Regions from separate parts of the Sphingobacterium sp. UBA2610 genome, predicted to be linked through region 4. Evidence: riboswitches for the same ligand, from Rfam matches in the RefSeq annotation. Region 4 holds a riboswitch; each other region holds the start of a gene.
What was found. Region 4 has a riboswitch for S-adenosylmethionine ahead of B4Z47_RS00035 (O-acetylhomoserine aminocarboxypropyltransferase/cysteine synthase family protein). Riboswitches for the same ligand answer to the same signal wherever they lie in the genome.

Region 1 (8,347 bases), on a different contig from region 4:
AGCGAGGGAAATGGTATTGGTTTATCGCTTACCCGAAAAATCGTGCTTCTCCATCAAGGCGAGATCACCGTCCGCTCGGCAAAAGGCGTTGGAAGTGTTTTTAGCATTGATATCTCACATCGTTCCCTATCCTGATAGCATGCTATTTTTTTTTAAGTCTCCTTAACCAGCATATTGTGGTAAAGGAAAAATGTAGCACTGTCAGCTAAGCAGGAGAAATTCTGTTTTTTCTCAACTTTTTATACATGCTTTTCAAGGAAGGCGAAATCAGTATCAGCAAAAGTATGCTGATACTGATCATGGACATGATCTCATAATAATCCATGGCATAGCGCACAAAGTATTGGATCTTGACCCGCTCAGCAACGAGCTTTAAGGCTGCCGTATGTTCCTTATACTGCAGTCCATGCTGCAAAATGCTGACAGATTCCTGCTGCAGGTACTCCCGAAATAAGGGATTGCCCACTTCCGTTTGGTCCCTAAAAACCTGCTGGTGCTGGGCATATTCAAACAACTTGAAAAAATTCTGCAAACCGATACTGCTCGTGTAGCCCAGGTATCGGATAGCAAGACAGACCGCAGCCGCAGAAGCCCCCAATTGCGGGCTGACACTGGTAATACAAAATAAAATGGTGGGTACCATAATAAGCCCTACTCCGAGTCCATGTAAAACTAAGGGTATCCAAAAATGCGCATCATTCCCCTGCCCCTCAAAGGAGAAAAACATCCATTGGTGAAACAGCAGCAAGCAACAATAGCCCGAAATCCAGATCCATTTTACGGGGCGTTGCCCAAGCATCCAATACAATGAGCCTAGAACACCAGCGACAATACCAGCAATATTAAACCACTGGATATAGGACAAATGAATAGGATCGAGTTGAATAACCTGTACGAGATATTGATTTGAGATGGTCAAGGAGAAACGCTCAATATACATCATGTACAAAATCAATAAGCCCAAGAGAAAGTTCCTGTTTTTAAAAATCACCAAATGAACATACACACGCCTGAGCACCATTTGCCGAACAATAAAAAGAATAAGCAACGTTAGACCTACCCCGAATATGATCAGCATATGCTGATCGTTAAACCAATAAACTTCTTGTCCATACACCATTAGATAGCCAAAACTGACGATCACAAGACTATAGAAAATGCAGCTTGCCCAGTCTAATGAAAACAAAGGGTAAGGACGTATATGCCGTATGGAGCGCATCGACAGCATAATCAACAATAAACCCGGTACAAATGATAAGGCAGCGTATAGATAGAGCTGATCAAAATTGAATGAATCGATAAATTCAGCCGTGACGAAAGTATTAAATGGGGAGCTGCAGAGTAACATACCAAAAAAGACAGCATAACTTACTTCCTTAGCCCGATCGCTTTTCAACCGTGAGAATATCATGGAGATCGATAAGTTTACGGCAGAAGCAAACAACATCCCTTGGAAAAAGCGCAGGCCATATACCCAGCTGATATCGGTGATGCTGTACATCAAAAAGCAATTCAATAGCTGTAGAAGATTAAAAATAATGTAGTACTGCTTGATGGGAAAGTATAAAAAAAAGCGCCGTTCTAAAACGTAGAATCCAACAAAACCAGCATAAAACAAAATGATCAGAAACTGGACATCACTGGGTTGTGCACCGTAAAATCCAGCGGTGACATTTGTATTTGCACCCGGCAGGAAAAATAAGACCATACAGGGCATCAAACTGCTAAACAAGATAAGCTTGATCAACCACTCCGGCACCCATTCTTTAAAAATTCCCTTCACTATTTCTGTTTTTTTGATACCGATACATTCACATTCATTCCCGAAAGAAGCTGTTGGGCTCCCTTTTGCTTATCCAGCTCAATGCGCACAGGTACGCGTTGTACAATCTTCACAAAGTTGCCCGTTGCATTATCTGGCGGCAAAAGGGAGAATGCAGATCCAGTAGCCGGGGAGATGGAAATAATTTTTCCATAAAATTTTTGATCCGGATACGCATCAGCAACCACCTCAACCCTATTGCCAAGATGCAAATAGCGGAGTTGTGTTTCCTTAAAATTAGCGGTTACCCAGGTTGGGGTTTCTCTATTGACGATAAAGCCCAAAACTTCGCCAGCACTTATCATTTGACCTTTTTCAATCGTGCGTTTGCCAATCTGTCCATCGTAAGGTGCGCGAATAACGGTATAGCCGACATCAAGCCGTTTGCGGCCGACAGCTGCCGTTAAACGAACACGTTCGGCATCAACCACACCTTTTTTCATATCCACATCATGCACACGCTCCTGTGAAGCCTGTAATTTATGCTTTAACGAAGCCAGCTCACTCTTATACACATCCAACGTCGCTTTTACATCCTCCAGTTGCTGTGCCGTTGCAGACTTTTCCTGAAACAAATAATTATATCGATCATATTCCAACTGTTGCTTGGTTACCCGAGCCTCCCCGGCAGCAATTGATGTGCGTAAAGATTCATGTTCCGCCTGGAGAATTTCCTTTTGACTATGAAGAACATTGATCTCTGCAGCTTCCTTATTGACGGATGCCGCTACCTGATCAGCCTCATATTTATATTCCTTATTATCTATAAGCAACAAGGTATCACCCCGTTTAACCAATTGATGATCGTGATAATGCACAGAAACTACATATCCTCCTACCCGGGAAACAATGGGATTGATATACTGCGTTACCTGTGCATCATTTGTGTAGGTATACCGCAGTCGCATCCATAATGCTTGAGCGCCCCATAACAACAAGGCCAACAAGACAATTCCGGCCAACCAGTTGGTGATTCGAGTGAGTTGTGCCTCCACAACTGTTCTTCGTGATTTAGGTTTCATTAGATAGTACCCTTCAAAAATTCGATAAAATAATAATGTTTCTGTATCGCAATATGTGCGGTTTCAAGATCAAAAAGTGTTTTTAATTATTGCATATCAGCATCCAATAGATCCGTAATCAAAGCCGATGATTTAAAATACCTGTTTTTTATAATTCGTGCATTTTCCTGCGCCAACGCCTTATTGTTTTGACAGACGTCCTGCTGCTTAATAGCCAATTGATAATCCAACAGGGCCTGTAACAGCTGATTTTCCAGAATCTCCTCTTCATGATGGTGTTTTACCTCTTGTCGATCCAATGCGATATGTGCTCCGCGCACCACGTTTTTATTGAGATAGATAGCCGAGATCGGTATGCTTAATTTGAGCCCTGTGATACTCAGATTATACCAGCTGGGATTATAGGGATACAAGAAGACCTGTGGATTGGCAAAGGTAAATGTGCTGGTCAAACCCAACTCAGGAAGATAATTTGATCGCGCCTGTTTGACCGACAATTTCTTCAAAACAACTTCCTGTTCGGATTTTAGAAGGGAAAAAGCATGGCTTCGCGCTTCGGCAACAAGCGCTTCATAGCTGGGGCTTTCCACTTTAAAAGGTTCGGTCAAGGGGATAATCTCTGCTGTAATACCGCCAATTAGCTGCAGCTTCTGATTTGCAGCCTGAATATCATGACCGATCTGCACGAGCAACAGTTCCCGCTTCGAAAGTTCCAACGAAATACGCAAGACGTCACTGTGTAATACCACGCCCGCCTTATACAGATGCTCAATCTCCTTGAGCTGTACCCGTTGATCAGCAATATCCTGCTCGATTAAAGATCGGTTACTATACGACAGTTCCAAATCCAAAAAAAGATTGCAAACCTCCAATTTCGTCTGTGCTGCGGCATTCTTCCAATCGATTCTAGCCAGCTCATTTTCCAGTTTTTTGGACTCTATTTTCATTAGGTCCCGATGCCCATTGTAGAGGTTCAGATAAAAATCCAGGCCGCTATCGTACAAGTAATGAATGATATCATGCTGGGAAGGTTTATTTAAAAGCCCCTGGTCATATACAGGCATATTACTTGCATAACTAGCAGAAGCTCTGGCGGAAATCTTAGGGAGCAACTCCATGCGTTGCTGCTGTACTGCCACCTCAGTTTCTTTGAGCTGCAAATAGGACTGCTCGATGTATTTACTGTTTTGTAGTGCTTTGTCGATCATGTCTTTCAGCGACATACGCAAAGAATCGAGGGCGAAGGTGTCCGAAATAGCGCATACTAACAATCCCATGGTTAGTATGCCTTTTGCCCAATAGGGAGGAAAAAAGTTCACGTGTGCTATGTAATTTTTTTGCGTTGCAAACTTAGACACTTATTGGAACTTGGATTTCTTCACAAACGCCAATATGTTATGGAAAAAAGACATTTTTTCATCAATTCAAACAAAAAGACCAATATCTGCCAAGAAGTCCTTACAATATCCTTTTTTACAGCACATAAAAAAGGCCTTTCAAATCATGATTTGAAAGGCCTTTCTCGACGGTATAATAATAGATTATCCGTATAAGGAATCTTCTATTGCATTCCACAACTGGATTCTCTTTTGTAGCGCAACTTTACTGATCTCTTTCATTTCCGTCCATTTAACCTCATCGTCCTTCGCAAGATCTGTGATCATCTGCATCGCCAACGGTCCATGCTCGTCGCCGTCAAGATCAATATGGCGTTGAAAATAATAAATAAAGCTATCCAGATTGGCTGTAGGAAAGTTTGTTTTAATTTCTTCCAAAATAGAGGTAAACATTCCCGGGATAAGATCTTCGCGTCCAAATGTAAATGCTGCAGCAATTTTATGCACCTCGCCCTCAGCAATCACTTCGAATGTAAAATTCAAAAAGTCTTTGATCCGCTTGTCCAATGTGGTCGTTGCAATGACATCGAATATGTTGCTCGATTTTTTGGCTTGAGCAATAAATTTGTTGACCAGATGAAGGTCGGCACCCATGGCATCCATGGCGTCCAGATACATCTCAAAATGGCTCAAACGGCGGCCATCAATGTATTCATCCGACTCCTCAGCCAATACAATTTCGTTGATTAGATAGCGTGTTGATGGATGCTCACTCGCAAACCAAGGTAAAGTCGTACAGGTCAATTTAATCTGTAAAGCTTTTAGTAAAGACATAAAATCCCATACAGCGTACACATGCCCTTCTGTAAAAGAACGTAGATTCTTGATCGTTTTGATCTTACGATATAAAGGGTGTTGCAATAATACCTCGCGTTCGGCAGCAATGTATTCGTTAATTTCCGCAATTCTATTCATGGCGCAAAAGTATTGTCTTATCTCTATTTTTAAAAGTATTTTCGATGAGATTACAGTAACATGATAAATTTTTCGCCCAGCTATCCGCTTCATAACCAAATCACAGCCAACCACGCGCCTCGCTTTTGACCTCCGTATTCCTGTTGCTAACGCCCATTTACCCTTAAAAACAAAAATATTTTTTATTATAAAAAATAATCTACTATATTTGTAGAGTATTCAGAATTGCATGATGCAATACCAACCGAGTGCAGGCACCGCGGTGGTAAATTAATACGGGTTTCGACCAAAATAAACGTCGCTGAACGATTATTTTCCCCAACAAGATCTGGATACAGTTTATGGTTTAATCCTTTAAATTTTTAAATTGTATGGCTACTACAACAAATCTTTACCAACACTTACTGGAAAAATTCAGTTATTACTCAACAGATGAACTGATACAGCTCAACAATGACACCATTTTGGGACAAGGCTGGGGTTCAGCCAAGGCAACCTTTAGAACAGCTTTGATCAGTACGTTCTCCAAAAGAGGATTGGATCTTTCCAACATCATTTCCAAGGAAGACGGTTTTACCTCGGTGAAGCATGTCCCTGTACGCTTGGAACAGAATGTCCTGATTCCTTTACAGTAATCGTTATCGGCAAAAAAAGGTAGGCCTAGCCTACCCTTTTGTCAATGAGTGATGATATTTTAACGTATGATTGAGTGAATGTGCGGTCTGCCGGGCATCGTCCTGATAGGACGATAAATCTTGGCAGGCTCTGATATCTGCTACATCCACCTTGTTTCTTACTTTGCTGATGACCTGATTTAATTCCGATTTCCAGTTGCCCGGATCGCCAAAATCGTCCACCCAATTTTTGTTGATAAACCTTTTATAGTTCAAAAGCAAAATATACAATTCCTCACCACTACCGGCGCGATTGATTGACGTGCGCCAGTTCTCTAATTTTTCTTTAAAACTCATAACCAGCAATATACAAAAAAATATTTGGATTCCAAAATAGTTGCATTTGAAACGGATAAGGATAACGAGAAATAAAATGATAAAATGATTAAACCTTCGGTGAATTATCTTGGTCATAAAGGAGGGATTCAATATAAATATCATATTATAAAACAGATACATTATGGCCTTTATCCACTTAAAAAATATGCTTGTTATTTCCTTTGCATTGCTATGTATATTGGAGAAAAGTATTGCTCAACAAGGTCGTCACAATAAAAGATCTACGTCTCAGACGACGTTTCGACATGACAGAGAAAACGATTATGTCAACATAGGCAACCGGATCTTCTACAGGGATAAGATGGTCGAAGGTGTCGATGCACGATCTTTCAAAGACCTCGGCAATGCTTATGCAATAGACAACTGGAATGCCTATTATCGTGGCGTTAAGATTAAAGATGTATCGCCACATTCTTTCCAATCACTTGGTTGGGGATATGCCAAAGATAGTTGGAATGCCTATTATCGTGGCGTTAAGATTAAAGATGTCTCTGCGCCCAGCTTTAAAATACTGGATGAAGGATATGCCAAAGACAGTTGGAATGTCTATTATAGAGGCAATCGACTAAAAGATGTATCCGACCAAAGCTTTGTTCTTCTCGGTGATGGATACAGCAAAGATAGCTGGAAAGTCTATTATTTTGGTCAGGAGATAAAAGATGCAACTGCTTTTACATTTAAATATCTGGGCAAAGGTTATGCGAAGGATAGCTGGAATGAATATTATAGAGGAAAAAAATTAGAATAGAAAATAGACCACGGGATTATTCTATTGAATAATTCCAATTTCCTAATCCTTTCGGTATCTCCCAGGATTCGGCTTTGGTCTTGTAATTATTAAAGTGACCTTTTTCCCAAGTGGTAATATGGTAACCTTTACAGAACTTACAATAATAAGCCCTTTTGCAGGCATCTTTACCCATCCTGTGTTTGATACGTTTACCATCCAGTTTGTTTTTCATCCGGGATCTGAACTTAAAGTGAAGCATTGCCCATTGCGCCTCAATTAAAGAAGGAAATCCAACTTTACCAGTAGCTCGGCATTTCCAGGTATTGTCCCTTACTTTTTCCATAATCTATCTATTAAAGTTCATCTATTCAATTTTATTGCTCCTTTTCTATTGGCACCTGCATCATGACCCATTCTCTGATATGTTTTGCAATTTTATCGGATACCTCAAAATTATACCTTCCCTCAAAAGGGATTTTGAGCAGGATACGCAATCGGCCCCGTTTCAGTTGCAGGCAAGCTTGGATCATATCCAAAGGTATAGCCTTATCCCGGTCTATCTTTTGTACAAATCCCTTCGTGCTATTGACAACTTCCTTTAAACTGCGCTGCTCGCCACAAGTCAGATTTTCGTCCATCGCAGTTCTTAAATAAAGGCTGACTATACCATTTTTATAAGTAAAAATCCCGATATCCTTATAGGATATCTTTTGGGACAAGATTTTATTATTGAGCAGGAATACTTCCTGTTCCAGATCCATGGATCTTAACAGAGCTGAGTCTATTTCATCCATTGAATCCACATCTCTATCTTCCCCTGCTGTTTCCAGGATCTCTTTCAGCTCTTCGATGCCCGGAGAAAGCAGCTCAATCTGCTCCTGGAGATCTATCGTTCTTGATTCCTGCTGCAGGATAGTTTCTTTCTGTTCTAAAATCAATATTTTTTGCCTGTGGTAAACAGCGACGTAGAAATAAACTGTATAGGACATGTTCAGGACCAGAATACCGCTAAATATGACCATTAAAGGAAACAGCAGCCATTCATCCTTCGCCTGTGGATCGGGGCCAATGATCCAGAACAATAAAAGCGTCGGAAGTATGCAGCAAAAAAATAATTGCATACCGGCGCGTTTTTCGGGGTTAACCAGCCAGTTCTGCTTTTTGTCTAATATTACGATAACCAATCGTATATAAAAGAAAATAATCGCTACCATCAATACAAAAAATAGATAGCTATAGGTTACCGGCCAGTCTAAAAGCCATTCCGCCAAGGCGCCCCGATAGCCCAGATACCAACAGAATCCTCCAAAAATGAAAGATGCAATCAACTGCCAGATCCCATCGGGATACTGCACCGTCAATGTTCTATTATCCTGATATCTATTTTTGCTAAAACTTTTCATGTACAGACGACATTTTAATAACGCTATTAAAATTTACATACTTAT
Region 2 (8,347 bases), on a different contig from region 4:
GAGTGGCTTTAATGTATATGATTCCGTTGCCATGCTGGGCGGCAAAAAAGCAGACTACATCGAAGATATTGCTATTGGAATGGAGCTTGCTAAACGTCCATTAAAGGATCGATTGAATGTGATCATCGTTCAAGAACTTATCAAAGAGGAGTTGGCTCAACGCGACATTAAAGCTCCTTTCAATATTGAAATATGGAGCACAAACAATATATTACTAAATAATATTTTAAACGAAGCCGCTTTAAATAACCCAACAAATACAACCAAATACTCAACGGCACTTTTTAAAGGTGATATCGGTGCTGCGCCAGGAAAATTAACCATCTATTTCCCCAATAAAAAGGCGATAATTGCCGATAATATGGGCTATCTGTTGCTGCCCATGCTGGCACTGCTTTTCTTGTTGGTGGGGTGTTTTGCTTATACACTGATTATCATCTTCAGACAAAAGAAAGTTTCGGAAATGAAGACGGATTTCATCAACAACATGACGCATGAGTTTAAAACACCTGTTGCAACAATTATGATTGCCAGTGAGTCACTTAAAGATCCAGACATCAATGCCGACCACAAGCGCGTTCAGAAATTGGCTAATATCATCTACGACGAAAATGTTAGACTCGGAAATCATATTGAACGTGTGCTCGATTTGGCAAGACTAGAAAAAGAAACGCTAAAACTCGACCAGGTAGAAGTATGCATCAATGATCTTGTTTCGGCAGTAACGGACAGTATGCAGCTACGGATGCAAAATATTGGCGGGAAATTCAGTATAGATCTTGCAGCGACCAAGGATGTTGTCGTTGGTGATGAGTTACATTTTTCCAATGTATTTTACAATCTTTTGGATAATGCCATCAAGTACAGCAAAGGAGATTTACATGTCAACATCAATTCAAAAAATGTTGGCGACACCATTGTTGTCACCATAGCCGACAATGGTATTGGGATGAGCCGGGATCACCTGCAAAAGATTTTCGACCAGTTTTACCGTATTCCAACTGGGAATGTTCATAATGTCAAAGGATTTGGCCTTGGCTTAAGTTATGTACAGGACATTCTGAGAAGGCTGAACGGAAAAATTACAGTTAAAAGTGAAAAAGATAAAGGCACGACCTTTGAAGTAATTTTGCCTATTAAAAAATAAAACGTTCCTTTTTTGTATATTTCCTCTTTAAAAAATTTCAAAGGTTGAGGAAGGCTGATTTATCAGCATCAAGGGACATTGGTGAAAATTAATATATTCATTATGCAAAAGATATTATTAGCAGAAGATGATCCTAATTTGGGGGATCTTTTAAAAGACTATCTCGAATTAAAGGGAAAATTTGACGTCACATTATGCACGGATGGAGATGAAGCGATTTCTCAATTCAAAAAAAATAACTACGACCTTTGTATTTTTGATGTCATGATGCCAAAAAAGGACGGATTTACAGTTGGACGTGAAATCAGAAAAACAAACAATACTGTTCCTATTATCTTTGCCACAGCAAAGGGGATGATGGAAGATAAGACCGAAGCCTTTGAGCTAGGAGGAGATGATTATATCACCAAGCCTTTTCGAGTGGAAGAATTATTGCTCCGCATCAATGCTTTGCTGAAACGCAGTGTTCGAGACAAAGAAGAAGAAGTGGTTGCGGATAAATTTGAAATTGGCGATTATTTCTTTGATTATACAAGTCAGCAGATTTCTTACAAAGGACAGATGCAAAAACTCTCCACGAAAGAAGCTGAACTACTCCGCTTGCTTTGCTTAAAGAAAAATGATGTGCTGACCCGGGAAGAAGCGTTGTTAAAAATATGGCATGATGATAACTATTTTACGGGTAGAAGTATGGATGTATTTCTCAGTAAACTTCGTAAATATCTAAAAGAAGATAGCAAAGTTGAAATTGTCAATGTGCACGGAAAAGGTTACAAACTTTTGGTCAGCTAAAAAAAGGGGAATGAAAAATATAGTCATTCCCCTTTTTATGCTACACACGTATTCAAGCGTGACTTACTCGAATTCGTGGATGAAAATAAAAGAACAAAACAATTTCATCCTTAGTAGAATATAAAAAATTGACGCACTTTTATAAAAAATTTGCATTTCAAAAAGAAATGTTCTAACTTAGCGTCGCTTATAGAGAAAGGCAGAGGGAATAGACCCGATGAAGCCTTAGCAACCTGTCCCTTGACAAGGTGCTAAATTCTACCCTACTTGATATGGGAATGATAAGCCGAAGTCACCAAATTCTAGTGTGTCCTTCTCTCTCTAGCAAGAAATATAGTTGAAAAAGAAATATTAAAAACATTCATTATGTTATTGACTAACAATTTAGGTTACCCTCGTGTGGGCGCGTTCCGCGAATTGAAAAAAGCCAATGAGGCCTATTGGGCTAAAAAATCTTCTGTTGAGGAATTATTGGACACAGCAAAAAAAATTCGTGAAGGCAATTGGAAAACACAAAAAGATGCTGGAATAGATTTGATCCCTTCCAATGATTTCTCTTTTTACGATCAAGTATTGGATTTAACCCTCACTGTTGGTGCAATTCCTGCTCGCTACCATTCTTTATTGAATAAAGTAGACAACAATTACAGTTTAGATCTATATTTTGCCATGGCGCGCGGTTTCCAACAAGAAGGAATCGACGTGACTGCAATGGAAATGACCAAGTGGTTGGATACGAACTACCACTACATGGTACCAGAATTCACCAAAGATCAAGAATTCAAATTGACTTCCGAAAAATTCTTAAATGAATACAACGAAGCAAAATCATTGGGCATCGATACTAAACCAGTTCTATTAGGTCCTATTACATACCTTTTGATCGGTAAAGAAAAAGAAGCTGGCTTCGACCGTATCGATTTATTGGATAAACTTATTCCAGTATATGAGCAAATACTAGCTAAACTAGCTGATGCTGGTGCACAATATGTTCAGATTGACGAGCCTTTCTTAGCATTGGATTTAGATGCTAAAGTAAAAGCTTTATATCAACCTACTTTCGAAAAATTAGCTGCAGCAGCAAAAAATATCAAATTAATCGCAACGACTTACTTCGAATCTTTAAAAGACAACGAAGATATCGCAGTTAACCTACCTATCCATGCTTTACATTTGGATCTGGTACGCGGTGAAAATCAATTGGATACGGTATTGGCTAAAGTTCCTGCTTCATTAACATTATCTTTAGGTATTGTTGAAGGCCGTAACATCTGGAAAAATGATTACGAAAAATCATTGGTTAAAATCAAACAGGCTGTTGATGCATTAGGAAAAGACCGTGTATGGGTAGCTCCTTCTTCATCACTGTTGCACGTTCCTTTTGACTTAGACAATGAACACAATGAACAATCGCTACCAGCTGAAGTAAAAAACTGGTTAGCATTTGCTAAACAAAAATTAGCTGAAGTAAAAGACTTAGCCGTACTAGCGGAGGGAGAAGTTGATGCTGAAACAGCAAAACGCTTCGAAGCGAACAAAGCGGCTGCTGAAAGCCGCCGTACCTCTCCATTGATCCACAAACCAGAGGTTAAAACACGTACAAGCAATATTACTGATGACGATGCAAAACGCACTTCAGCATTTGCAGACCGTAAAGCAGCGCAACAAGCGAAATTCAACTTACCGGCGTTCCCGACCACAACTATCGGTTCATTCCCACAAACGAAAGATGTTCGTAAATGGAGAGCAGATCTGAAAAAGGGTGCTATTACGCAGGCAGAATACGATAAAGCAATCGCAGAAGAAACAGAAAACACCATCCGTCTTCAAGAGCAATTGGATATCGACGTATTAGTACACGGCGAATTCGAACGTAATGACATGGTTGAATACTTCGGTGAACAATTGGCTGGTTACGCTTTCACACAAAATGGTTGGGTACAATCTTACGGTTCACGTTGTGTAAAACCTCCGATTATCTATGGTGACGTATACCGTCCTGAAGATATGACTGTCCGTTGGTCTTCATATGCACAATCATTGACAAATCGTCCGGTTAAAGGTATGTTGACTGGTCCCGTAACAATCTTACAATGGTCTTTCGTACGTAACGATCAACCGCGCTCAACAACGACTTACCAAATTGCATTGGCGATCTTGGATGAAGTACAAGCCTTGGAAAAAGCAGGTATCAAAATCATACAAATCGATGAACCAGCTATCCGTGAAGGATTACCGTTACGTAAAGCTGATCAAAAAGATTACTTGAACTGGGCAGTACGTGCTTTCCGTGTCTCTTCATCAAATGTTGAAGACGATACACAGATTCACACACACATGTGTTATTCTGAGTTCAATAATGTGATCGAAGATATCGCTGCAATGGATGCCGATGTTATCACGATTGAGACTTCACGTTCTCAAATGAAATTATTGAATGCTTTCGCCGGTGATTTCAAATATCCAAATGATATTGGTCCAGGTGTTTATGACATTCACTCACCACGTGTTCCAAGCAAAGATGAGATGGTAGATCTATTGCGCAAAGCAAAAGCAGTAGTTCCAGCAGAACAACTTTGGGTTAATCCTGACTGTGGTTTGAAAACTCGTGCTTGGCCAGAAACCAAAGCGGCTTTAGAGTCTATGGTTGAGGCTGCGAAAATCTTAAGAGCAGAATAATTCTTAAACTATATTGATAAAGCCCTAGCTGAAATTTCAGCTAGGGCTTCTTTATTGGGCTTCGTTCAAAATAAAAACTGTTATCCGAATAAGGTGAGATTATTTTCGGCTGTTCTTCCGTTCTTTCTTGTTTTCCTTTTCGTTCCCGTTCTTAATTTCCTGTTTTCCTTTAATCCGATCTTCAATCGCCTTCAGGCTTGACGAAAAATCGAGGTCAACATTTTCAAGTTTAGCCTTTTTTAACGCCTTCAATGCCTTTTTGTATTTTCTCATTTTTTCAAATAGAAGTGCTTTCTTGATCCAGATTCCTGTCAAGGGCATGGCCGGAAGTGTCAAAGCAAATTTGATCGTCTTTTTTGCAGCTTCATACTCCCCCATATCAATCAATGTCTGAATGAAATAAGGATATACTTCCAGTGCCTGCACATTATGCACCAAAGCTTCCTGGAAATACCTTTTTGCCTGCTCATAGTCCAATAGCTGTTCGGCATGAACTCTTCCCATCAAACACAGCGCCATTGTATTGGACTCATCATAGGATGGCGCATAGGATAAGGATTCCATGGTCTCCTCCAAATACATCGGATAGTTATCCAGCGCCTGAAGGACATATTTATTTACTGAATTCATAAAATTTTCTAAAACATAACATTCATATCCAGCTTTCACGATAACTTTGAAAGTAACTGGATTTTTAAAACTCCTGAATAAGCTAAGCATATTGGAAAAGTGGACTACCATTTCGAGCGCCACGTTTTAGCCAATATCAACCTAGGTTACTTAACGTATTAAGAAGAAGATTAGGAAAGGGCCGTATTCCGAAGAATATTCCCGAGAATCTTCTCTGTGGACGAAGCGGGGTTTTCTAATATTGCAAACATATTCTTCCGTTTTTATTAATTACTCTATTGAATTGCAAAGATTCAAAATATTTACCAAATTCCAAAAACTTTTGATTATTAATCTGTTATATTGTTCAGCACGATATTGGCATATTATTGTCGCATCAATTTCACTAAAATTCAACGACTATTTCCCCATCTTTGAACTATGGAAAGTCAATCAGCTAATCAATTAATCAAACTAGCAAGAAAACGTAAGGGACTAACGCAGCAGGAACTCGCCGATCAAGCGGGGGTATCGCTAAGAACAGTACAACGCATAGAAAAAGGCACGGAAGAAATCAGTGGATTTAGTCTCAAACAGATCAGTCAAATTTTGGAAATACCATTAGAACAACTCATTATGCCAAATGTAAATCAAATCAGTATCGACAACAATCAAACAGGAAGTATTAAAGCGCTATATTTAGCATCGCTCACCTTTTTGGTCAACCCATTATTAGGGCTATTGGTCCCAGCAATTATGGGTTATACGAAACAAAACAAAGACGCCTTATACAGTAAGCACCTAAAAAAAATAATTATAATACACGCTGTTGGACTATTTTTTCTCGGAAGTTTCATAGGCTATATCATTATTGCAGATTTTTTTAAAATTGCACTACCGTCTTTTTTAACCAATATCTTTAATAGCGCCTATTTTTTACTCATCCCAGTATGCTATTACATATTGATTCTAACGTTTACTATTTTTAATTATATTGCAATAAGAAAAGCCAAGCTCAGTTCTGCAAACTAAACCAATACAAATGAATCTATTGTGATCAATATCACAGCGGTTTCTTTTGAACAATCAATACCCAATCATTCTCCAACAACAGATACCCTGTTTCGTAAATAAAGCTATAGGTCTGCCCCTTGTTATTGGAAAAAGTATGTGTATGAAACTTAAAATCAAATCCCAACCGCTTTAACTTTTCCCGTTGTATCTTCACCATACCCACCCCACTCAATGCATCTAATAAAATACGGCGGTTTTTTCGTAGGATATTATTCACACTGCGCACCAGATTGGTCTGGTCGCTATTTAATTTATTGTTATAGGCGTTCCGGCAAGCATCATCACAAAATCGCTTGTCCGAACGGCCATATATTACTTTGCCACATTCAAGGCAGACTTTTTCTCCAGAACTCATAACGGAAGATTAAACGACAACAAACGGTTACAACCGACTATAGTCGAATACAAATGGTAAATAGACGACTATAGTTATTTCCCCACCCCACCTTTGCTTAAGATCATTCGGCGTTCATAGCCAATGACCATCAACTAAAATAAGAATTATTAAAAACTTTTAAAAATTAGACACATGAGCACATTACGCAACAAAGTACAATTGGTTGGGCATTTAGGAAACGACCCGTTAATCAAAACAACTTCCACTGGCACCAATTACTCCATATTACGTCTCGCCACCAATGATCTTTTCAAGAACAAAGCCGGTGAATGGGTTGAAGAAGTTCAATGGCATACACTCGTGGTTTGGGGTAAGCAAAACAATACCATTGAAAAGAAATGCCAACGTGGGACCAAACTCATGGTTGAAGGCAAACTCACCTATCGTAACTATGAGAACGCAGATGGGGTAAAACAATATGTCACAGAAATTAAAGTAGATAATTTTATGATTTTATCTGATTCGAACGGTGCCAAAGATGACATCCCAACACCTCCAGATGAAAATGAAGACGATCTGCCTTTCTAGTATGATCAACGAGGTAGGTTTTCAAGCCCCTACCTCGTCGATTGTTTCCAACTTATTTTGTCAGGCTTGCAGTCAACGCTCTTCCTAGGTTCTCTGCATAAGCCTTCCATAATTTAGCATCTTCTGGCGTAAACTTAGCAACAGCTTCAGTTTCTTTGGCCGCCCATTCCTGTCGCTTCGCTGCAAGCTCCTTGAGTTTAACAACATCGCCGCTTTTAGCAACAGCGATAAATTCTTTGATATATTTTGTATAATCCTCCGCCAATTTTTGTGTCTCAGCAGAACTAAATTTCGGTATTGGCACTTCGCCACCGCTATTTTCTACCGACGTTTCGGCCGTATCTTTTTTTAAGTCAATAGCGGCAGTTGTATCTTTTACTTCGACTTTTTTAGTCGTGGAATTATTGCAGGAAATAACAAAAAATCCAGCAATTAATGCTGATAAGGCTACTTTCTTCATTTATTTAAATTTAGTTTTTTAAGTCTGGTCATTTATTCGTTTATGCGTGTTGTTCTAAAGCTAAATAAATCACTCTAGTTTTATCGGATCGACAAGTTCACCATCATCTTAATCACAACCCTACCTTTTTGTAACGTTACTTTATTATCGAACTAATTTAATTACAATGCCCGACTCTACGAAATTTTTTGTGGACACTCACATTCTGCAGGCCTGAGTTAGGAGTCTTCTTTTCTTGTAGGCAAGTCAACATCAGATCAACTCCAAGGCCGTACATATTAGGGGTATTACAAGGGTAAACCCCTGCAAACCCCTTGTTAATACCTTGTAAATGGACTGCGATTACATAATTAACCACGGATATGATAACAACATGGAAATACGCCCGATACCGGCAAAACCGAATAAACAATAGGAAAAAGTTCCACGCAATTAGATTCGCTCAAACCTGCCATACAATTTCCAGAAATATGCTTTCTCCCCCATAGTGAGATCAATCTTCTTCCAGGCATTTAAGGCTAAACTAATCTCCTTTTCCTGCAAACTGTATTTTCCAATAAAGAACTCTTCTTCGGAAAAATACAAACCAAATGCTTTATCCAACGTATGTAGGCTCTGAACATCTACCTCTTCAAAAAATAAAATGGATTGAGGGCCAGCC
Region 3 (8,347 bases), on a different contig from region 4:
AGTGTTCCGGCTCGGGTCATGCTCCTGCGATCGAGATATTTTATCTTGCCCCCCTAAACGCCAATTATCCAATGGTCTGATCCCCGACAACCAGTTGCCGTCACTATAGGTCCCATATCCTTGCCTGTCATTCTGTCTACCCACAAAATTCCATAAGAAATATCGGGTATACATATCTCCCAGTTGAAAATTAAAAAAGAACTTAAAATTATCGGAAAACGTTGGCTGTTGCCCTTCTTTCAAATTGAGGTAACTTCTGTAATAAGCTTGATGGCTTCCATCTTGGCTATAGATACGCGGGAAAAAGGTTTCCTTATCAAATTGATATTTGTCTACCTGTGTGAAGGGAACATACTCCGACTTATCTTTCCGATAGCTCGTCTTACTATCGACGCCAACCACTTGCGAGTCATAATAAGGTCCTTTGAGTAACGGTTCCCGTATATATTGTTCACGGCTCAAATATCCTAAAAAAGAAAATACATTATCCGGCGCATTATTGTTCAAGGATGGATTTGCTTTCCCTCGGATCATGACCATGGTGTAGGAACTGTATCCAAATAAAACAAAACAAAGAACCAGCAAGGCTGTATTGAGTGTATATTTCTGCTTTTTATAGGAATAATATAGACCGTAAATTATCAATCCCCCCAATAATAGGCACGAGAAAAAAATTCCGGTACCAAATCCCATTCCCAATGAGTTCACAAATACGAGATCCACTTTAGCCGCTAGACCGACTAACCATTGAATAATTCCCCACAAAACGGCCCCCAAGATCAGCACTCCGACGAGGAAAGCTTTTATTGTCCCTTTCGCATTAACCTGTCTCGCTCTTCGGAAATAAACAACCATCGCGATAGCCGGGATTGCTAAAAGATTTAATAGATGCACTCCGATCGAAAGCCCCATAACAAAAGCAATAAAAACCAGCCAACGATCGCTACCGTCTTCATCTGCACGGACTTCCCACTTTAAAATTGCCCAAAATACAACTGCTGTACATAAGGAAGACATTGCATAAACTTCAGATTCTACTGCCGAATACCAAAATGAATCGCTGAAACTAAATGCCATTGTACCGACAACTCCTGCGCCGAAGATCTGCAGGTAGGTTGACAAAGAAGCTTGTTTGTCTTTGTTGAGTAGCTTTTTAGCAATGGCGGTTATTGTCCAAAATAAAAAGGTAACAGTAATTCCACTGCAAACTGCAGAACCTATATTCATCCAATAGGCGATCTGCCCCTTATTCCCTAAAGCGAGATTAGAAAATATATTCTGAATAAGAAGAAACAATGGTGCTCCCGGTTGATGTGCCACCTCCAATTTATAGGCACAGGCTATAAATTCACCGCAATCCCACCAGCTTACCGTCTTTTCAACTGTAGCGATATATACACAGGTGGCAATTAGTCCGCAAGCAAAACCGAGTAGAGAATTTAATCTATTGTACGTCATAAGGTCAATTGGTCTATTGTTAAAATCCTTTTTAGCACTTTAAGTTAAAAAGTTATCCTGACTCCGACACACGAATTAACACTATTTAACACCAGTACCTGACTGTAAACAGGCTATTCAACACTGAATATAGAGATCGACCTAAACCACGCTGCCGAGACTTTCAACCTATTTCAGGCTTTCACAATGAATATTATCATAAAAAAGGGAGCTTATCTGCTCCCTTTTTTATCATTTTATGAGTTAGGCTAGTTTTTCAACAATCTTCTTTGTTGGACCAGGATTACTCATCGTATAAAAATGTAATACCGGAGCGCCAAATTTAATCAGCTCCTGACACTGTTGTACCAACCACTCTTCACCTACCTGTCTGACGTCGGCATTCGTTTTACATGCCGCGACAGCGTCACTCAGTTCCTCTGGAATATCTAAATGAAAAATTCTTGGCAAGGTCACCAATTGCTTTTTTGTTGTCAGTGGTTTTAATCCCGGAATAATGGGCACATGGATTCCATTGTCCCTACATTTTGTTACAAATTCCTTGTATTTTTCAACATTAAAGAACATCTGAGTCACAATAAACTCTGCTCCCATATCGACTTTTTGTTTCAGATATTTAAAATCAGTATTGAAATTTGGAGATTCAAAATGCTTTTCGGGATACCCGGCTACTCCGATGCAAAAATCAGTCTTTTCCGACGTGATAATGTCTTCATGCAGATACTTTCCTTTATTCATATCGGTTACCTGTTCCAATAGGTCTGTTGCAAAAGCATGTCCACCATCGGTTGGTATAAAATCGGCATCGCCCTTACGTGCATCACCCCGCAACACCAAAACGTTATCTATCCCCAGGAAGTTCAAATCGATCAATGCATTTTCAGTTTCCTCTTTTGTAAAACCCCCACATATCAAATGTGGCACCGCATCCACTTTATATTTATTCATGATGGCCGCACATATCGCCACTGTCCCAGGACGTTTACGATAGGAAACACGTTCCAGTAATCCACTCGCATGCTCTTTATAGATATAATCTTCCCGATGGTAGGTGACGTCGATAAAAGGAGGTTTAAACTCCATCAGTTCATCCATGGTTTTAAAAATACTTTGGATGCCCTGCCCTTTCGCCGGTGGCAATAGCTCAAAAGAAAACAATGTTTTTCCTTTGGCATTCTGGATATGATCGATAATCTTCATTAAAAAACTGTTTTTAGTTTGGTTGGCTTACATCGAAACGCACACGTCGAGGAATCGTTTATCTACATGTAACTTATCTTTCCCACATGGAGTAGGGTAGAATTTAGCACCTTGAACAATACAGGTTGCTAAGGCTTCAACGGGTCTATTCCCTCGGCCTTTCTCTATAAGCGTTGCTAATATCGTTTTAAAAAATCAAAAGACAAAAATATTTTTTCGAAAAGGCAAAAATAGCAGCAAAAAGACTTCAATAAACGATGTTTCAACGTCACTTTAGCTTTGTGTCCATGCAACGACAGGATTCTTCGCGCTACCAAGAGTTAAAGACCTAGAAAAACCAGTAGAATTAACGATCGAGGATCATAGACAGCGAAGAGATTGACTATGCCACAAGAACATTGGCTAAAGATTAGCTGCCAAAGAATTCCGTAAATTTTTGAGATAAAATGTGATCAATAAGAGTCCCCGAACATGGTACTCTTCTTTCGATCCATATTTAAATCCGTCAAATAAATAGTGATAGGCGACTAATGCCTCTTTTTCGTTGTAAAATAATTCCTTCCAAGAATCAGGAACATCTGCCCATGCCTTGAGCACAATGCCATTCTCGGCATAAATAATTGGTGATTCGACACCATCCATTCGATAATCGTGATGGGTGCCAGAGCTTGATATGTGTTGGAAATAAGCGATAGAATAATCTACGAAATTCAAGGCCCTCGCTTTTATCTCCTTTTCACTTTCTGATTTTACCGGAGCATTTCGCCATAAATTCACTTGGCTATCAAATTTACTGGGCGTTTCCCGGATAAGGGTTTTATCTAACACAAAGTTGATATAAAGTCTTTCACTAGTGGGTATACGTGCTGAGCTAAACTGTGAAAAATCACCTCTCAGCTGAACAAAATCTTTTTTTATTTTAACAATATCCAAAGCGACACTACCTTTTTTCTCATCCGTCAATTCTAATCTATCACCGTCAAATTTGTACTTACCAAAGAGTAAGATATCATCAATCGCCATGACAAACTGGTCCTTATCATGAAGCGAAAGAAAGGATCGGTATAGAATAGGATCATTACCATAGGTATCTGCCTCCACATTTTGGGGAGATTCTCTTTTTAATTTATGATACTCATCATTTGGATAGCCCAATATCATTTGGTAGTTACCTTCAGGAAACTCCTTTTTCTTCCCAAAGAAAGTACACGAAGACAATGAGAGTGTGAATAACAGCAGTAATAACGGTTTCAAAATCAATTAATAATTATGCCCAATAGTAATATTAATATATAAGGACCAAGATAAGAAATTACTGCAATAGTAAGTATAGGATATTCAATTGAATAAGCTTGGGGATATGCCTATTCCTTATACAGATCGACCAATCCCTCAGGCAATTCAACTTCAATGATCTCCTCTTCGCCATCAATTCCTAAGATCAAATCGTCGGACAGCGGAAACATCAGTTCTTTGCCATCCATATCTACTGTGGCGACAAATTGTTGTGGGAATTCCTGAACATCTGTTATTTGCCCCAGTTCGCCATGGTTTTCATCGATCACTAAAAATCCGATTAAATCAGTATATCTAAAATCATCCGGGTCTCGCTCGGGCATTTTATCATTGGAAAGATATAGCTTTTTACGAACGAGTACCTGAGCCTTATCGATATGATCCACATCCTCAAATGTTACATAAGCAGTGCTATTTTTTTGAAATTTAATGGCATCAACAAAATAAGGAACAAGCTTTTTGTTCACTTCTACAAAGACAACATCGATATCCAAACTCTCGTATTCTTCGAATTCAAAAAACAGTTGTACTTCTCCTTTAAGACCTCTTGTTTTACTGATGTAACCGATGTAAAAGCATTGATCAATAGTCATATTTTTCTTATTTGGCGATTAGCTGTGAGACATGATTTGGCAAACGATTAGCCTATTGGCTGTTTCAAAAAAAGCCGGCTCAAGATTGAGTCGGCTTTCTCGAATACTTTATGAAAGAATTAACCTTCAGTTTCTTCTGATGCAGGAGCTTCAGTCTCTTCAGCAGCAGTTTCTTCTGCTACAGGAGCATTTTTAGCAGCAACAGCAGCAGCTTTTTCTTCTTTTTTCTTAGCTTCAGCCACTAAAGCAGCTTTTTTAGCTTCAGCTTTAGTTTGTGCTAAACCATCTTTTTTACCAGAGATTCTAGCTTCTTGAGCGTCAGTCCAAGCTGTAAATTTAGCTTCAGCAGCAGCTTCATCAAAAGCACCTTTTTTCACACCACCTTGCAAGTGTTTTTTGTAAAGAACACCTTTGTAAGAAAGGATAGCACGAGCAGTGTCAGTTGGTTGAGCACCTTTATTCATCCAATCCAAAGCTTTTTCAAAATCCAAAACGATAGTTGCTGGATTTGTGTTTGGGTTGTAAGAACCAATACGTTCGATGAATTTACCGTCACGTGGAGCGCGAGAATCCGCTACGACTACGTGGTAAAAAGGACGTCCTTTTTTACCGTGTCTTTGCAATCTGATTTTAGTTGCCATTTTTTAATTTTATTTTATGTATTCAACATATCCCCCGAGCTTCATACTAGAGGGGATGCAAAGATAGTTATTTTTTTTTAATCAGCGTTATAATTTAATAAAACTTCACTGAAAACGACAGGGTTAGCTTCTTTCAGTAACCACTTTCAGGTTAAACACGTCCTACGCACGTTAAGATTTTGCTCTTACCATACTGTAGGTGAAACAAGTCTTTCAAAAAATCAGTGTACAAAATAGCCCTTTTCTTCAAAACTTTCGTGACTTCGCAGATACCAACAGCAATGATAGCAAACTGAAAGTTTTTTCTAGCCAATAAAATAAGACACTTTCAAAAAAAAGCTATTTTACCAAATGTAAACAGGATGAACCGTTTGTGTACTTTCCCTTCGAAATAGTCACTGACATTTTTGCCAATTCACTTTTTACTTTCTACCTTCATTCTATGAAATCTGTTGCGCCATTAAAAATACTCAAAGCTTCGGCCGGTTCAGGAAAAACCTTTAGCTTAACTTTACACTATCTCACACTCCTACTATCCAACGAGAATAGCTATAAGGAGATTTTGGCGGTCACATTTACCAATAAGGCAACCGCTGAGATGAAGGAACGTATCCTTTCGGTACTCCATGGCTTGGCAACAGGCGATCGTAGCCCTAAAATTGAAGATTTCAGAAAGCTTCTTCTCGAGCAACAGCCAGATTGGAACCCGCATCTAATACAAGAGAAAGCTTACCGTGTCTACCGTCGTATCCTACATGACTATAGTCATTTTACCATAAGTACAATTGATGGTTTTTCCCAAAAAGTCATTCGTGCATTTACTTATGAACTCAATCTTGATGCAGCTTATAAGATTGAAATGAATGTCAATAAAGTGAAAAATGACTTAACAGTCATGCTTAATCAATTGCTGGATGAACGCCCCGACTTACTTGACTGGATTATAGCGTATGCGGAAAAGAAAATAGCAAAAAATGAAAATTGGAACTACCGCCAACAATTAATGAGTTTGGCAAGCCTTATTTTCTCTGAAAACTTCCAGGAATTTGACGGCTATATCAACTCTGCTAATCCCAAGGAGGTTTTTAATCTCCTGAATCAGGAGGTTGAACAGAAGATAAACTCCTTTACCGAAGCGCTCTCCATGACGATTGAAGCGTTTAGTGAAACGTTCAAAAATTTTAACATCTCCGAAAATGACCTGAAAGGCAAATCGCGCAACAAAATAATCTCCGCAAGCAAAACCAACAAAAAAACGGAAAAACTGAGCGCTTCTGAAATCGCCAAAGTATTGGAAAAATACCTCCAATTGATCGATAATGAGGATGCTTTTACAGATAGTGACAAAAATATACGTTATGATCTTATCGCCGCACTCAGCCCCATCCTGGCATCTTTCCAGAAGCTACATGATAATCTATCCGCTTACATTGCGTATCAAGCGGTACAAAATAATCTCTATTATCTACGCCTGCTCAAGGAAATGAGCGACTTACTGACGCAATGGCGACGGGACAATGGCGCTCAATTAATCTCTGACTCACAAATTCTATTAAACAAACTCGGATTGGATGAAAATAGCGATCCAACATTTATCTGGGAGAAGATTGGCAATCGTTTTAACTACTTTTTGTTTGACGAATTTCAGGACACTTCGCGTATTCAGTGGAAAAACTATAGTCCGCTTTTGATTAATGCATTGGCCGATGCCAAGGGCACAGTGAGCGAACACCTGATCGTTGGTGATGTCAAACAAAGTATCTATCGCTGGCGAAATGGTGATTGGCGAATTTTACTCCAACAGGTAGAACAACAGATTGGTCATACCTTTCACCTGGACGAGGATAGCAAAACAACCTTTATCGAAAACGGGAGCCTCGACACCAACTTTAGAAGTCTTCCAAATATCATTCATTTAAACAACTACCTCTTTAGTAGTATTCCCCAACATCTACAGCAGGTACTGAATGAAAAAGTATCCGAAAACCTCGATGAAGAAGGTAAACAGTGGTGGATTTCTGCCGGCAATGACAACATGTTGGTCAAAGCTTATGAAAACAGTCAACAAGAGGTCCCTGAGCATAAAAAAGGAAAACTTGACCAGTTAGGATCTATTGAAATCTCCTACATTCCTGTCACTGATGGACGCTATCGAAGAAATCAGGTTGTTGAAGAATCGCTCCTGCAGCTATGTCAAAAAATAGGCGACTGGATCGGCAGCGGTCGTTATCAGGCTCAACAGATCGGTATCCTGGTACGGAGTAATGCGCAGGCTAAATTGGTGATCCAAAAGCTCATGGATTTCAAAAAAGAGCAACAGCTTACATTTGAAGTGATATCAGGCGATGCATTATCCCTAGCGAGCAATGATGCTGTAGGATTATTGATCGAAACGTTGAAGGCTTTAGTCTATAATTCGGACAAACATACCATCCATAAAGCAAAGATGGTCTATCTCTACCAGCATATTCAAAATAAGACAATCGATCAAAATGCATGGTTAAAATTTGCTAGCAATGACATCCGTACCCTGAAAGATTATCTCCCTGAGGCGCTGATTGACTCCTGGGAAATGGCACAGAAGCAGCCTTTAGTCCATTTAATTGAGAAACTTATTGAAATCTACGGTTTTACAACCAAAGACAATATCCACCTCCCCTACCTCCTAGCTTTCAAGGATATGATCTCAGCTTTCTCCACCAATGGCGAACGTGGCATTATACAGTTCCTGGAATTTTGGGAAGAGGATGGCAATCGGGCTGTGCTCCCTTCCAACGGAGAAATTGATGCGATCGAGGTAACGACAATCCACAAATCAAAAGGCCTGGCTTATGATGTTGTGATGATTCCATTCTGTTCGTGGGATCTTGACGGCATGATTAATGGCGATTTTTGGATCGAGACATCAGATACCCCTTTTGCCCAATTGGGAAAAATTCCAATAAAATATACTTCCACGGTCGGCAAATCAGTATTTTTCAAGCAATATTTTGAAGAGATGCTGTTCAACTACATGGATGCCCTCAATACATTGTATGTAGCAACAACACGTGCTGTTGAACACCTCTATATTACGGCACCTTCCTTCAAAGAATCTGTTGACAAGAAGACGGGCGAAATTACTGGTTATGATATCAAAGATGAATATATCAGCGATGT
Region 4 (8,347 bases):
TTGCTAAAAAAGTAAAAGCAGAGGCAAACTTATGGCATGGTATTCCTAAAGTTCCTGAATTAAAACTGGACAATACAGACCGGAACCGTACTTCACCATTTGCCTTTACAGGTAACAAGTTTGAATTCCGCGCTGTTGGTTCTTCTGCAAACTCCGCTTTACCGATGACCGTGTTGAATGCAATCGTTGCAGCGCAATTGATCGAGTTCAAAACAGAAGTAGATAAACAAATCAAAAAAGGCACGAAAAAAGATCTTGCGATCTTAAATGTTGTCCGCAAATACATCAAAGATTCAAAAGCTATCCGCTTTGAAGGCAATGGATACAGCGAAGAATGGGAAAAAGAGGCAGAAGCACGTGGTCTTTCTAACATCAAATCGACACCTAAAGCATTAGATGTTTATGTAAAAGAAGAATCTTTAGCCCTGTTTGAATCACTAGGTATTTATACCAAACGTGAATCAGAAGCTCGCCACGAAATTTTGCTTGAAAACTTCTATAAAAAATTACAAATTGAGGCGCGTGTCATCGAAGAGATGGTTAACAACCAAATCGCCCCGGCATGTTTCATTTATCAAAATGAATTGATTGAAAACGTCAAAGGATTAAAAGACCTGGGTCTGGCACAAGCAGCATTCAGCTCTCAATTGAACTTTGTAGAACGTATTTCAACACACGTAAATACCATCTTGGAGCAAGCTGAAGCAATGCGTCAAGAACGTAAAAAAGCAAACCAAATTGATGATGTACGTGAGAGATCAATCGCTTACGATGAATTGGTTAAACCATATTTCGATGTGATCCGTTATCATGTCAACAAATTGGAGAAAATTGTTGATGACAAAAAATGGCCTCTTCCAAAATTGAGAGAGATCTTATTTTTAAGTTAAGATAACTTCCCAATAAAACAAAAAGAGCCGGCGATATTGCTGGCTCTTTATGTTTTAGGGGAACGTTCGTCATCTCTTGCTCCTTATCTCCTCTCACAACAATAGCTCCTATTTTTTTAATCGATTATCTTCGTCATTATTCCCTCCCTTTTTATTGGCTGACTTAATATTCATATTACCAAAACGATAAGAAACAGACAATCGGATAACCCGACTATCATATGCATTTCGTATACGATAGTATCCATTTTCCTGATAACTCGACAGTCTGCGCTGGCCTCTTGTATTCAAGACATCATTTATACCCAACTTGACATTCAATTTTTTGTCAAGAAATGTTTTACCTGCACCTAGATCAATGCCATAGTAAGACTGAAAACTAAATACGCCATATACTGCTGGCGAGAAATAATTGCCCGTCAGCTCCAGGTTTGTTGTTTCCCCAATTCGGATATCATGATTGGAACTTACCTGAAACGATAACTTTTCCAATTGGCGTTGCGCTCCGGAGTGCTCATCAAAACTAAACTTATTATAAAAAGCGCTGGCATTGTTAGAAATACTCCACCATTTAAAAAGCTTAACGGGTATATTGACATTCATGTTTTAATAATCAAAATAAGCCAAATTTCGATCGGTCTGTGCAATAGCTTTAGTCTCTGAATTACTTTCTATCACTTGAGTGATTGCATCGTTGGTCCTCTTATAGCCCAAACTCAGTAAATAGCGATCTTTAAAGGTATAATTTACTTCATACGAATTGGTATATTGTGGATTTAAATAAGGGTTGCCATACTGATACGTGTATTGATCCAAATAATACACAAAAGGATTCAATGACCCATAATCAGGACGGTCAATACGTCTGCTATAACTCGCACCAAACTTGTGATTATCATTAATCTGTTGCTGTACAAATATTGATGGAAAAAAATCGGTATAGGTACGTTTTGTTTGTTGCCCAAGCGTCACTGAGTTTCCTAGGGAGCTCGTATTTTCAACACGCAGTCCAGTTTGTACCGAAAACTTTCCGAACGATTTATTTAAACTGAAATAAGCTGCTGCTATATTTTCATTGTACAAAAAATGATTACTTTGACCATTATTTTGCACAAACTCGCCTTGCTGATCCTGATCTTCGTACAACAAATTATTATCTGTTTTTACGCGGCTATATTTTAACCCCGCCTCGAGTTTCGTCGTTTTATTAAAAGGATGCACAAAATCGGTTTTAAAAACTAATATTTTTGCCTTAGAAAGCATATCATTCCGGAAAATATGCGGTGATTTAAATTCTTCCCAGTTTGCGTCCAAAAAATGGTTTCCAACAGTGCTATTGTCATTATTTTTCGAATATGAATAGTCCCCATTAAATGTCAATTCAGTCCCTAAGGTATCAAATGTCTTTTTGTAATTCAGATTATAAGTGAGGTAATGGTATTTAAAATCTGACAAATTACTTCCTAATACTACCGAATCAAGCTTTCCTTTTTGAGAAGCGATCAGATTGCTTCCCTCCCGTGTTGAATGACCATTGCTTACATTACCATTAACCACAAATCCAATGACCTCCTGTTTCCCCAGGTTAAAATCTGCCGCAAATTTGAAATTATGACCTCGATAGCGGAATTTCGAATAAGAATCCGAATTGAAAAAAGTCGTCCCGCTTTTGGTATCTACAGCCCTATCGATATCTAAATCATTAAAGCCTAAGGCAGTTGCATAGTTATAGGAAGAAAATAAGTTCACCCAATTGTTACGATGGTTTATGAGAAAGCCACCATCAGCCTTTGTATATTTACCCTGCCCTAAATTGAGGTTTAAACTAACATTACTTCCAAATTGCGTATTCCTCTTCGTCTTAATATTAATAATTCCTGCATTCCCTGCCGCATCATATTTTGCAGGTGGATTGGTGAGTACTTCGATCGAGGCTATTGCATTTGAAGCTGTATTTTCCAATAAGCGCGACACTTCATCTGCAGAAAGATAAGTAGGCTTACCATCAATCATGATGATCACATTACTTTTTCCACGAAGGTTGATCTTTTTGTTGTCTAAAGTTACCCCCGGGACCTTTTGCAAGAGTTCCAATGCGTTATTTCCGGTTGCCAAAATACTGTTCTCGACATTGAGCACAACTTTATCAAGGTGACTTTCAATTAATGGCTTCTTGCCAATTACCTGCGCCTCATCCAGCACTTTACTTTCCAGCTGTAATCGAATCGTATCCAGCACCTTGAAATCACCCGCACGCAGCATTATTTCCCCAGAACGATAAGTACCATAACCCACCGTGGACACCTGTAAGCTGTACTTCCCCTCGGGTATCGCAAACAACACAATTTCTCCATTTTCGTTGGATAAGGTTCCTTTTAACAAGACATCATTGGGTTTACGAAACAGTGAAATATTTGCGGCAGCAATGGGCTTGTTGTCCTGCCCAACAACGACAGTACGTAATTTCCCCTCGTCAGACTGTGCTGAAACGGGTCCGGCATTAGAACACAGGAATAAAACAATAGAAAATAAGAGCAATTTAATTTTTTGTGGTTTCATAATGTAATTTCTTTGGGCTATCGATCGGATAGTCAACTTCATAATAATGACAACAAACCTCGTGTATTCATTACACGTTGACTAGCAGAAATAGACAGGTAGTGCGATTCACTCGGTAGACAACCAAATAATATCGGTAAACCCTATCCTTCGCTGATCGCTTTTACAGCGGATAGGATCATGCGAGCTAATTTTGAATCTTCTGAAACATCTCGTAGAAAAAAAACATCGAATCAAAATAAAAATTCAAAAAACAAATAAAATTCAAAACAAATAAATTGTATACAAAAAATATTAAGCATAATATTTGTATTTTTGCATCGAAAATTAGTAAACTGATTCATGAGCACTGTATCATTGAAGAAAAGACTCTACCGTATTTATATCCTTATGATACGATTTATGCATGGCGAGCATGCTGGAGACGCATTACGTAATGTTGCCATCAGTATTTTGCCAAGTTTGGCGATCTATTTATTGGGAGCGCAAGCGAGCACGGCTATCGGAATCGGTGTCGGATCGTTGTTAACGACACTCACCGATCCTCCTGGCAACAGAAAAGATAAACTTTCTTCAGCTCTAGTATGTATTCCCACCTTCTTTGTTGCATCATTGTTTACAGCTATTGTATTTCCCTATCATTGGCCTTTGGTTATCGTGCTAGCGGCAGCCGGTTTTATATGCACCTTATACGGCATTTTTGGAGCCCGCTATGCTGCAATTGGAAACATGACATTGATTCTCATGAGTTTTGTGATCGGAATGGCCCCACAACACCCCTTTGCGGTTGGCTTACAGATTACAACAGGTTCCATAATATATTATTTTTTTAGCCTTTTACAAGCCTATATACAACCTTATCGCTCTTTGAAACATGCCATGGCTAATGGCTTTCATGGATTGTCCCAATTTCTATTGATACGATCACAGTCTTACGATCCCGATATTCCTTTGAATATTACGTACAGTCGCGTAGGAAAAATTCATGGCCAGATCAGCGAACAGCAGGAACAAATCAGGTCTCTTCTGTTTCGAGAAAAAAAAATCATAAGCCAACAGTGGCATAAAAGCAATTATTGGCTCAGTCAGGTTTATGGATTAATTGACCTCCATGAGTTAATTATTGCGCTTGATCATGACTACGATGCAATTCGCAAAAATCTTGCAGACACGGGCAGCCTCCCCTTAATTCGTCACACAATCAAATTATTAGCGTTAGAAATCGATAGCTTTTCACAACCCAACAAGAGGTTCCGGTATGCACATCAATTATACCATAATAACTTTAAAATTAATGCCCTCTTACGGGATTTAAAAGAAATTCAAGAACAACAGGCCGATCCAGCAAAAGGTATATTATGTTCGATCATAAGCAACATCGAAGCAATTATTGATGTACTCAACAGAATCCAGGTCGCTTTTTATCAAAATCAGGAAATTCAGGATAAGATTGACACCAGCGAGTACCAACAATTTATCAGTCGACCATTACGTAATCTCGCTGATCTAAAAAGTAAACTCCATCTGAATAATCCGCTTTTTCGATTTGCGGTTCGGATGGCTCTTCTTTTTGGAACAGGTGCATTGATCGGTATTTTATTTTTGGATTTTAAATATACCTATTGGATCTTACTGACGATCGCTATTGTTGCCAGGCCAGCATTTTCAATGACAAAAACCCGTAATATAGAACGTATTGTCGGTACATTCTCGGGTATTATAGTTGGTGTGTTCTGCTTAATTTCTATTCATTTTCTTCCAGCACTCCTAACCATAGCTGCATTGGGTCTTTTTGGATTCTTTTTGTTCAACCGATCTAATTATATGGTCAGTGTCATCTTCATTACCTTGGGAATTGTAATTGCGCTCAATCTGTTCGAAGGCAACATCAATCTCATTTTAGGCAGCCGAATACTTTTCACACTGATTGGAGCATTCTTGGCTATAGCGGGTTATTTCTTGATACCTGTACGCCAGAGCACAGGCATGGTTCAGCTGGCAAAAGAGGTATCCCTTTACAACGCGCATTATTTCCAGATCATCAATAACCGTCTGTCGGACGAACGACAAAGTTCGTTTGATATACGACTGGCTCGTAAAAAGGCGCAGACCGCTATGGCCCTGTTTTCAGACGCCATCAATCAAATGAAAAAAGAACCCGAGCACAAATGGATGGATTGGTCACATATTCACCATTTTCAGGCACTCGCATATCAGGTCAATTCCCATTTGGTGGGCCTTTCGCTATCGTTAAGCAAAAAGACGAATCGCCACCTCGCCTATGATATCCATAGTAGAATCGATGCGCTTAAACCTCTTCTAACAGATTTAAATCAAACTGCAGAACGGATCAATTTAAAGAAATCATAATACCCGATTGACAGTTACTTTTGCGGTTTCATCGGAAGATATGTGATGCCAATCGGCATGTTATTCAAAATTCCTTTAACTAAAAAATAGCATTTCTTTTGCTTTAATAAAAAAAGAGTTTATATTTGTGTCGTCTTCGAAAGAAGATTTCTAATCAACACCTCCCTTCATCAGTAGGTCTTGATTTATAAAGAAGTGGCGAGAGACTGGCTCAATGACCCACTGGCAACCTTCAATTTGTTTGAAAAGGTGCCAATTCCTGTCCAAAACAATATCGTTTTGGAGCATATAAATGACATAAGACAATGATTATTAAATTACTGAAGTCCATTAAAAATTCAGGTTCAACACAAGTGAACCGCACGATAAGCGAAAGTGTAACCCATCGTACAATTGTATCGATGCGAATGCGTATGCATATGCACTTCCATGCTTGTTAAAAATCATTTCCGTTTTCTTGGATAAAGATTTAACAGACCCTTCAAGGAGGTGTGTATGCTTCTCTTTTTACTTTGCAATTTCTTTTTGAACCCTTAAAATCTGATATATTATGTCTTCAAACAAAAATTTAAAATTCGAAACTCTCCAGGTCCACGCTGGTCAAGTCGCTGACCCTACTACGGGATCTAGAGCAGTTCCTATATATCAAACAACATCTTTTGTATTTGAAAATGCCGAACACGGCGCAAACTTATTTGCATTAAAGCAGTTCGGTAATATTTATACACGGATTATGAACCCTACTACGGATGTTTTCGAACAACGTATTGCGGCACTGGAAGGCGGAGTTGCAGCTGTTGCTGTTGCATCCGGCCAGGCGGCACAGTTTATAGCTTTAAATAATATTTTGGAAAGTGGTGACAATTTTGTTGCAGGATCCAACTTATACGGCGGTACATTCAACCAGTTTAAAGTTTCTTTTAAACGCCTGGGCATCGAAGCTCGTTTTGCAACGGACGCCGAGGCCGATAAAATTGAAGCGCTCATTGATGATAAAACAAAGGCGATCTATGTTGAAACAATTGGAAACCCAAGTTTCAATATTCCCGACTTTGAGAAAATTGCTGCCGTAGCAAAAAAATATGACTTACCATTAATCGTCGATAATACTTTTGGAGCCGGAGGTTATTTATTTAAACCTTTGGAGTATGGTGCAAATGTCGTTGTTGAATCGGCAACTAAATGGATTGGTGGACATGGCACAAGCATTGGCGGTGTCATCGTCGACGGTGGAAACTATAATTGGGGCAACGGAAAATATCCCCAATTTTCGGAACCATCTGAAGGCTATCATGGCTTAGTATTTTCCGAAGTTTTTGGTGAAAGCGGACCATTTGGAAATATTCAATTTGCCATTCGGGCACGTGTGGAGGGCCTACGGGATTTCGGGCCGGCACTCTCCCCTTTCAATTCATTCTTACTATTACAAGGGCTTGAAACCCTGTCTTTACGGGTGCAACGCCATGTAGACAATACCTTAGAGGTCGCTAAATGGCTGGAGGCGCATCCACAGGTAGAAAAAGTAAATTATCCGGGATTAAAAAGCTCTCCAAGCTTCGCTAACGCACAAAAATACCTTAAAAATGGCTATGGTGCAGTGCTTTCTTTCCAACTCAAAGGTGACGCAGCACAAAAGGCCAATAGCTTTATCGACAGCTTAGAATTAATCAGTCACTTGGCCAATGTTGGTGATACCAAGTCATTGATTATCCACCCAGCAGCGACGACTCATCAACAATTGAGTGATGAAGATCAAGCCAATGCTGGAGTGTTCAAAGGCTTATTACGGCTTTCTGTAGGAATAGAACATATTGATGATATCAAAGCCGATTTACAACAAGCTTTTGATAAAATTAAATAATCAGATTTTTTCGGCTTAAAACTTAAACGTAAAATGAGTAAGCATATATATCTGCACCCGGAGCCTTTTGTATTTGAAAATGGAAGAGAGCTTACTGATTTACAAATCAGTTATGAAACATTTGGCAAACCCAACGCAGATCGCAGTAATGTGATCTGGGTTTGCCATGCACTAACGGCCAATGCAGATGTGCTGGATTGGTGGTCCGGTCTTTTTGGAACAGGTGAATTGTTTGATTCAAACGATTATTATATTATTTGTGCCAATGTTATAGGATCAGCATATAATAGCAGTAATCCGCTATCTGTAAACCCAGCAACGGGACAGCCCTATTACCTATCTTTTCCCGAATTTACAGTAAGAGATTTGGTCAACGCACATCAATTCCTTGCAGACCACTTGGAGGTCAAAAACATCGAGATCCTTATCGGGGGCTCATTAGGCGGTCAACAAGCGTTGGAATGGGCTGCATCGCATAGTATAGCCATCAGCCATCTCATTGTGGTTGGAACAAATGCCGTCCATTCACCATGGGGTATTGCATTCAATGAAAGTCAACGTCTTGCCATTACAACTGATCGAACCTTTTACGCCAATCACCCTGATGGCGGAGCTAAAGGATTGAAAGTTGCACGCGCTATGGCGCTGCTGTCTTACCGCAACTATA

Region 1: another riboswitch for S-adenosylmethionine. It lies ahead of B4Z47_RS04120 (5-oxoprolinase); the one in region 4 lies ahead of B4Z47_RS00035 (O-acetylhomoserine aminocarboxypropyltransferase/cysteine synthase family protein).
Region 2: another riboswitch for S-adenosylmethionine. It lies ahead of metE (5-methyltetrahydropteroyltriglutamate--homocysteine S-methyltransferase); the one in region 4 lies ahead of B4Z47_RS00035 (O-acetylhomoserine aminocarboxypropyltransferase/cysteine synthase family protein).
Region 3: another riboswitch for S-adenosylmethionine. It lies ahead of B4Z47_RS13430 (methylenetetrahydrofolate reductase); the one in region 4 lies ahead of B4Z47_RS00035 (O-acetylhomoserine aminocarboxypropyltransferase/cysteine synthase family protein).

What each region holds. Positions count from the first base shown of each region.
Region 1 is NZ_DDKA01000005.1:146,114-154,460, forward strand. It holds gene B4Z47_RS04095 (HAMP domain-containing sensor histidine kinase) at 1-135, shown strand, start outside; gene B4Z47_RS04100 (hypothetical protein) at 206-1,783, opposite strand; gene B4Z47_RS04105 (HlyD family secretion protein) at 1,783-2,844, opposite strand; gene B4Z47_RS04110 (TolC family protein) at 2,931-4,121, opposite strand; gene B4Z47_RS04115 (DUF3050 domain-containing protein) at 4,386-5,156, opposite strand; SAM-I-IV-variant riboswitch at 5,367-5,460, shown strand; gene B4Z47_RS04120 (5-oxoprolinase) at 5,528-5,791, shown strand; gene B4Z47_RS04125 (hypothetical protein) at 5,822-6,127, opposite strand; gene B4Z47_RS04130 (DKNYY domain-containing protein) at 6,291-6,917, shown strand; gene B4Z47_RS04135 (hypothetical protein) at 6,934-7,242, opposite strand; gene B4Z47_RS04140 (hypothetical protein) at 7,274-8,302, opposite strand.
Region 2 is NZ_DDKA01000017.1:161,388-169,734, reverse strand. It holds gene B4Z47_RS11750 (sensor histidine kinase) at 1-1,147, shown strand, start outside; gene B4Z47_RS11745 (response regulator transcription factor) at 1,250-1,939, shown strand; SAM riboswitch class I at 2,124-2,227, shown strand; gene metE (5-methyltetrahydropteroyltriglutamate--homocysteine S-methyltransferase) at 2,306-4,618, shown strand; gene B4Z47_RS11735 (hypothetical protein) at 4,718-5,248, opposite strand; gene B4Z47_RS11730 (helix-turn-helix domain-containing protein) at 5,669-6,259, shown strand; gene B4Z47_RS11725 (hypothetical protein) at 6,291-6,656, opposite strand; gene B4Z47_RS11720 (single-stranded DNA-binding protein) at 6,831-7,226, shown strand; gene B4Z47_RS11715 (hypothetical protein) at 7,279-7,686, opposite strand; gene B4Z47_RS11710 (helix-turn-helix domain-containing protein) at 8,119-8,347, opposite strand, start outside.
Region 3 is NZ_DDKA01000019.1:165,423-173,769, forward strand. It holds gene B4Z47_RS13425 (DUF2723 domain-containing protein) at 1-1,458, opposite strand, end outside; gene B4Z47_RS13430 (methylenetetrahydrofolate reductase) at 1,702-2,658, opposite strand; SAM riboswitch class I at 2,729-2,831, opposite strand; gene B4Z47_RS13435 (hypothetical protein) at 3,061-3,912, opposite strand; gene rimM (ribosome maturation factor RimM) at 4,023-4,547, opposite strand; gene B4Z47_RS13445 (30S ribosomal protein S16) at 4,667-5,188, opposite strand; gene B4Z47_RS13450 (UvrD-helicase domain-containing protein) at 5,631-8,347, shown strand, end outside.
Region 4 is NZ_DDKA01000001.1:5,465-13,811, forward strand. It holds gene B4Z47_RS00020 (glutamine synthetase III) at 1-890, shown strand, start outside; partial or broken gene B4Z47_RS00025 (TonB-dependent receptor domain-containing protein) at 999-3,491, opposite strand; gene B4Z47_RS00030 (FUSC family protein) at 3,792-5,819, shown strand; SAM riboswitch class I at 6,002-6,114, shown strand; gene B4Z47_RS00035 (O-acetylhomoserine aminocarboxypropyltransferase/cysteine synthase family protein) at 6,370-7,680, shown strand; gene B4Z47_RS00040 (homoserine O-acetyltransferase family protein) at 7,714-8,347, shown strand, end outside.